2 regions of the Gracilibacillus thailandensis genome follow, and region 2 is predicted to be linked to the other one. Evidence: riboswitches for the same ligand, from Rfam matches in the RefSeq annotation. Region 2 holds a riboswitch; the other holds the start of a gene.
The links. Region 2 has a riboswitch for cyclic di-GMP ahead of GH715_RS15540 (anti-repressor SinI family protein). Riboswitches for the same ligand answer to the same signal wherever they lie in the genome.

Region 1 (3,748 bases), on a different contig from region 2:
ACTGAATCAGAAGAATTAAACTATGAAAAGGTTTCCACTTCTGATCTCCAAGATGCAAACTATTCGCATATGCCTACAGTTAATGATCCCAAATTAACGAATTACTATGAAAGTTACTTAACTGAGCAAGCTCAAAATCGTGAATATATCATTAATTTATACTTAGGAACACCCGAGGGTGCTTTATATTTAAATAATATTCCTGATAGTGAAGTGAATTTAAATGATTACGATTCGACAACAACGGACTGGTATAATCAGGCTATTCAGTCACCTGAGAACGTAATATGGACACAACCGTATATTGATACTGCTACTGGTAAACCGGTAGTAACTTTGGCCAAAGCATTTTATGGCAATGATAACGAATTAATTGGGGTAGGTGCAATTGATTTTGATATGTATCTTATTGCTTCAAGTATGCGTCAAGATTTAGTTACCTCGACTCTCATTACCGGAATTATCGCCGTTATTGTCGGTATAGCAATTGTTACATTGATCGTTAGAGTGATTAACTATAATATTTCGACAATAAAGAATGAATTGAATCGTTTGGCACAAGGTGATTTATCAGGAGCGGAAGTTGAAGTAAGGAGTAGGGATGAATTCACTGAACTAGCAAATGCAATGAATCAAATGAAAGATAACTTATATGGAATGGTTAATCAGGTGATGATAGCTACTGGGCGTGTGATGCAGCAAAGCAGTACATTAAATCAATCTGCTGACCAGGTACGTGAAGGTAGTGAACAAATAGCTGCTACTATGGAAGAATTATCATCAGGAAGTGAATCACAGGCAAATTCTGCGTCTGACTTATCCGGTTCTGTTGAACAATATAATCGAAAAGTGAAAGAAGTAGCGGATCAAGGTAATCAAGTGGCAAATGAGTCACAGGATGTTATGAATATAAGTCAGGGTGGCCGTTTGGAACTAGAAAAGTCTGTTAGCCAAATGAGAATCATCTATCAAATGGTTCAGGACTCTTATCAAAAAGTATCAGGCTTGGATAAGCGTACGGAAGAAATAGATAAAATTGTAATTGTTATTAAAGAGATTGCCGAGCAAACAAACTTACTCGCATTGAATGCCGCCATTGAAGCAGCACGAGCAGGAGAGGCAGGTAAAGGATTTGCTGTTGTCGCTGATGAGGTAAGAAAACTTGCTGAACAAGTAACAGACTCAATTGCTGATATAACTGGACTTGTAGCGAATATTCAGGAGGAATCAGCACAAATGGCTCACTCCTTAGAATCTGGATTTCAAGAAGTGGAAAAAGGTACAGAACAAATGGAGAGAACTGGTGAGACCTTTACAAAAATTAATCAATCCATTACGGATATGGTAGATCGTGTGAAACACATGGTTAAAAGCTTGGAAGAAGTTAATGAAAATAGTGAAGAAATGAATAAATCGGTTGATGAAATTGCAGCTGTAAGTGAACAATCTGCTGCTGCTGTAGAGGAAACAGCAGCCTCAGCGGAGGAAACCAATCATTCAATGGAAGAAGTATCAAAAAGTGCCCGTGAATTAGATGTCTTAGCAGAGGAATTACAAAAAGAAGTTCAAAAGTTTAAAATTGTATAATATTGTTGAGATAGACTTATATGTCTGTCTCTTTTTTTATAATAAAGATATTGACAGATTTCTTAATAACAAGGAAGTTAGATTAAATATTAGAAAAGAAAACGTAATAATGGTATGATTCAATGAGAGATTGATCACATACTAATCTAGACGTAAACTAGCGTATAATGCTATACGAAGTATAAACTTATTGGAGGTTTAATCATGAAGGAGATACAAGCAACAGAATTGGCAAATAAATTAAAAAATGGCGAGAAATTAAATATCATTGATGTACGGGAAGATGATGAAGTGGCACAAGGTATAATTCCGGGAGCAAAGCATATAAGATTAGGAGAAATACCGGACCGTTTAGAAGAATTTAATCAAGACGAACATTATTATATGGTATGTCGTTCTGGAGCTCGAAGTGGAAGAGCAACTGAATATTTAGAGGCTAATGGAATTGAAGCAACCAATATGGAAGGTGGCATGCTTGCTTGGGAGGATGAAACTGAATTACCTGAGTAATGATGCTAAATTGCCTGATAAAATGCTGAGAGTAATCTTTAAAAGGGTTACTCTTTTTTGTTGATCAATACTAAGATGAAAATTATTGTATAATATGAGTAGTAAAGAATACGGTTAAGCCCCTGAATCTATCGTGTTCATTAAAATAATTCTGAATTGTATTGATTATTATTAGATGATTGTAGGAAAATAGATTTATGTTCTGTGCCAGTTATGTTAATTTTTATGATATAATAGTACTAATAGAGAAAGGCAAATCTATTGAAAAATAGAGACGCAAAACCACAGATCTAAAGTGAAAATTCACAATGATGGCTGGGTTACCTGATATAAACAACAGGAAACCTATACATTTTTTGTATAGTGTTTTTTTAATACCTAAATAGAGAGTGAATTGAGCGAGGAGACAAACATATGCGCAATATCATGAGTAAAAAAATATCATTGTTTATATTAATTTTAACTATATCTGTCCTTGCTCAAATATATGCTGTACCATTAATTTTTGGTGTAATCTTATGTTTTGCTCCGATTTTATACTTAGCATCCATTCGGGTATTCGGCTTTCGTTTTGCATTTTTATTAACCATTTGTATGAGTTTACTTACGCATTTTCTTCAGATTGGCAATTCATTTGTCTTCATTAGTATTCTTGAAGTACTGATCATAGGAGTATTTTATTCTAAAAAAGGAAAAGACCTTTTTACCTGGAGTTTTGCTTATTCTATCATTCTATTTATACTATATTTTATGGTGGAATTACTCTTTCCAGAGGTTTTTGCAAGTATGAAGATTTTAACTAACTTTATGATCCTTCAAGTTATTACCGCTACTTTGTTTTCTGCCTTAGTTGCAGATATGTTATGTGATTATCTTCCGCTAATTTCCAAATTAAAAAGCTGGTTTCCTGCACCTAACCAGTTATATTTTGGACAGGTGATTTCTCACATACTAATTTTCTCGGCAGTATTCCCGTTACTCATCATCATTTTAGTTAATGCTAGAGCGATGGAAAATGATATTTATCAAGAGTATTACCTTCAATATCAACAGTTGGAAGAGAGATTACAACGGAAAATAGCAGAAATGGATTCTAATGACATTCAAAATTATGAATTAGACGCTGACTTAGAAAAAGCTAAAATTAAATCGATTTTAGATGAGTTTATCGGCACTTCAAACAAACGAATCTTGATTATGGATCAAGAAAAGCAAATATGGCTTGATACGAATAATCAAAATGAATCAAGTTCTAACCTAGATATGGAGGCTGGGTTTGTCAAAGAGGTTCATCCACATGGTTTTATTTGGCTACCATCTAATCACCAAACTTTATCTGATTGGTATCAAGGCTATTATATCGGGGAAACTGCCTTTTTAAACAAAACAACATTATTAATTATTCCTATTAGTAGTAGTGTACTAGCTTTAGCAACTAACCTTACTGATTACCTATTGTTCGCATTGTTTGTTTTATTCATTGCGTTAGTATTTGGTATGTTAGTGAATCGAATATTATCGAATTCTTTATCACATCTGACACAAATGACGACCGATTTACCAGGCAAGATGAAGCGACAAGAAACCTTTTATTGGAAAGATACGCCGATTGATGAATTTTCAAAATTGGGGCAAAACATTGAAAATGTAG
Region 2 (3,748 bases):
CAACAAAAACAGATATTAGGATTTGTCCCGATTTATTATGCCAAAAATAATCAACCATTTGTAAGAGATCAAGATCAAATTTATTATCTGATGCCATGGGTAGAACAGGATTATACGGATCAGCCAATCGATGAATATGCATCAGTTATTCATGCTATAGGACGTCTACATGCTGCAACGATGGATTATCATCAGATTGCACCATTGAAACAAAACAAAGAAGGTATGGAACAGCAATTTCAGCAAGAATTATCTAGCTATCGGGACCAAATGTTAAAGTATGTTCGCTATTTTGAAGCAAAGCGTTTTATGTCGCCTTATGAGTTGCAAATTTGCATGTATTATCGTGATATAGAACAAATATTTAATCAACTAGAAAGATGGCAAGAAATTTATTTAGATGTAATGGAAGAAACAAACGAGATGAAATATACCTTATGTCATGGAAATATCCGACCTTCTCACTATGTGATCACACAAGCAAACACCTATTTTTTGAATTGGGAAGATGCATTGATGACATCTCCAACTTATGATTTAGCAAATTATTATCAATATTTATTTCAATTTCATGACTGTGATATGGGGAAAGTGACTGATTCATTTTCTATCTATTGTCGCTATATTGATTTATCGGACTATGAAAAATCTTTATTAGTATTACAATTACTGTCTCCGGCAAATTGGTTTCATGAAGTATTTACCAGTGTGCAATCATCGAGAAATAAAAATAATGTAAATTGCTCCATCAAAATTGAGCAGGAATATCGTAAGTTATTATTCGGTTTACAGCTACAAGATTTTATTTATAAAACATTAAAGTCAGAGCAATTTGAAGAAACGTATTAGAGCATTATATCCATTCTAATTGAAAAGCTATAAGAATACCAATTAGAATTCCTAACAATAACACGTCAAAAGTTGTTGGTATAAATATTGTACGTATCCCCTGAAAGATCACGATTGGAAGTGTACATCGTTCACAAATTAAGATCCATTCTCGAGCCCAAGGTGGTAAACGGTAACGATAATAACGAGACAAAGTATCACCTCATTCACGATATAATAATTCATTATATTGTAGCTTATGCAGTAAAATTGTAATTGTACCCAAAATGAAAGTATTAATTAAATTCCTTTTAAAAGAATGCGTAATAAAATCTTTACAAAATATATCAAAGTATTTATCTAGTTCGATTTTCTCAAAAATCTATAGATGTGCAGGAATATGATCGATGTTTATCGAATATATACTAGATAATAGGTACTATGGATTCGTCAAAATCTATTGTTGTTTTATAGGAGGTGTATGTAGCAGTAGTGTTCTTTTAGAATGATATAAATTTAAGTTCTGATCGACGAATAAAAAAATAAGGAGCTGCAGTTATAGTAACATTTAAGCATGTGATAAAAATATAATGGCTTGCATGCTACTCAAACTATGGATTCGTATGTTGTATTCGATAGATAAAATCAGAAAAAGGCAAACCTATTGAGAGGTAGGGACGCAAAGTTACAGGTCCGATTAATACTTATGTATTCGGATGGCTGAGCTGCCTGAAATACAGTAGTGTATTTTAGGAGGGGAATACGTTTATGCCAACAAAAGTAAACGTGGATTATGAATGGATTTACTTGATAGCAAAAGCGAAAGCGAAAGGTTACACAGTAGAAGAAGTTCGAGCATTCCTAAAACAGAATAACTGCAAGTCCAATGTGCTACCAAACTAATAATAAAACCCTGCAAAATAGGGTTTTTTATTTTTGAGAAAGTATTTAACTATAGGTAGCACAGCTTTTTTAGAGACTTCAATACTTTTTTAGCGCTTACACCGAATTGTTTACTTATATATCATATTACGATTTGGAAAAAATATTAGTTTTTAGATGGGGCTGGTTTATTAGACTGAAAATGACAATTTTGATATACTGACAGCGATCGATATGATACATACAAATCGTTTAAAAGGTGAAAACTATCGTAGTTAACAATGGCTCTAAAACAAGAAGGGAAGGATTCGATGATAGGAAACAGACCTAAAATAGTTGTACTTGGAGCAGGCTATGCAGGTATGATGACAACCAAACGTTTAACACAACAATTTGCACCAGAAGAAGCAGATATTACATTAGTCAACAAACACAATTATCATTATCAAACAACATGGTTGCATGAAGTAGCTGCAGGAACAATTGATGTTAATCGCTCTCGAATTATGATTTCCGATGTCATCAATACTCGCCGCGTTAATTTTGTACATGATGCAGTGGTGAAAATTAACAAAGAATCCAAAACAGTTCAACTAGAAAATGGCGAAATTAGTTATGATTACTTAGTGATTGGACTAGGTTTCGAAAAAGCCACATTTGGTATTCCTGGTATGGAAGAGCATGCTTTTTCGATTCAGAGTGTCGACACGAGTCGTATGATTAGAGATCATATTGAATATCAGTTTGCTCGTTATCGAAATGAAAAAAATCCTGATTCAAGTATGCTAACGATCGTTGTAGGTGGTGCTGGTTTCACCGGTATCGAATTTTTAGGTGAGTTAGCAGAACGAATACCGCTATTATGTAAAAAATATGATATCCCGCGTCAAGACGTAAAGATCATAGATGTTGAAGCAATGCCAACCATTCTACCAGGCTTTGATGAAGAGCTATTAAGCTATGCGAAAGAGTCATTAGAATACCGTGGTATTGAATTTAAGCTTGGTACCATGATTAAAGAAGTAAAAGCAGACTTTGTTGTCGTTGGGGAAGATGAAGAGGAAATTAAAGCAGGTACGATAGTTTGGACTGGTGGTGTACAAGCTAATCGAATTGTAGGAGAATCAGGTTTTGAGCTAACGAAAGGTAAAGTCAATGTAGATGCCACATTACGTGCTCCAGGACATGATGAAGTCTTTATTTTAGGTGATTGTGCATGGGTGATGAATAACGAAACAGGAAAACCATACCCGCCTACAGCCCAAATTGCCATACAGGAAGCAGATGTTTGCGCGCATAATATTAAAACGATGATTTATGGTGGTACACTACAAGAATTCCAGTTTGATGATAAAGGAACAGTAGCATCTTTAGGTGGAAGTGATGCGATGGGAACGGTATTTGACGGCAATAAATTATATGGTATGCAGGCAAAAGTGATGAAAAATGTGATTGATGACCGCTACTTGTTCTTATTAGGTGGGCCAATGCTCGTACTGAAAAAGGGTAAATTCCGTCCGTTTTAACAGAACTATAAAAGAGGAGGAAGTCATATGAAAAATACATTATTTTACACATTATTAACGGTAGTTGCGACGATTGCATATGTATTTGTTTCTAGGAAAATGGAAGATAAGCGTGATTTTCGCTAAGAATCGTGAGCAGATACAATCGGGTGTCTGCTCTATTTAAATTACATAGACCTAGTACTTTGGAGGAGACGTCATGTTTTCGATTAAACAATTGGTTTTTAAGGATATACTTACGGTTAACAATTTAGAAATTGAATCAGGTAAAATTTACTGCTTATTTGGAGAAAGTGGCAGTGGTAAATCTACCTTGTTAAAAATGTTTAACAGCATGCTTACTCCTGATCAGGGTACTATTACTTATAAAGATCAATCGATCGCAAACTTAGACCCTGTTCAATTAAGAAGAGAAGTAGTAATGCTTGGACAGGACCCGGTAGTTTTTGAAGGAACAGTTCGTGATAACCTTTTGATAGGACTGCAATTTGCGGATGAAGCAGATGTCGAAG

Region 1: another riboswitch for cyclic di-GMP. It lies ahead of GH715_RS09315 (diguanylate cyclase domain-containing protein); the one in region 2 lies ahead of GH715_RS15540 (anti-repressor SinI family protein).

The regions. Positions count from the first base shown of each region.
Region 1 is NZ_WJID01000024.1:60,554-64,301, forward strand. Features, by position in the region: gene GH715_RS09305 (methyl-accepting chemotaxis protein) at 1-1,587, shown strand, start outside; gene GH715_RS09310 (rhodanese-like domain-containing protein) at 1,792-2,097, shown strand; cyclic di-GMP riboswitch class I at 2,339-2,425, shown strand; gene GH715_RS09315 (diguanylate cyclase domain-containing protein) at 2,512-3,748, shown strand, end outside.
Region 2 is NZ_WJID01000055.1:22,151-25,898, reverse strand. Features, by position in the region: gene GH715_RS15550 (phosphotransferase) at 1-849, shown strand, start outside; gene GH715_RS15545 (hypothetical protein) at 854-1,042, opposite strand; cyclic di-GMP riboswitch class I at 1,473-1,561, shown strand; gene GH715_RS15540 (anti-repressor SinI family protein) at 1,597-1,731, shown strand; gene GH715_RS15535 (NAD(P)/FAD-dependent oxidoreductase) at 1,992-3,236, shown strand; gene GH715_RS15530 (ABC transporter ATP-binding protein) at 3,436-3,748, shown strand, end outside.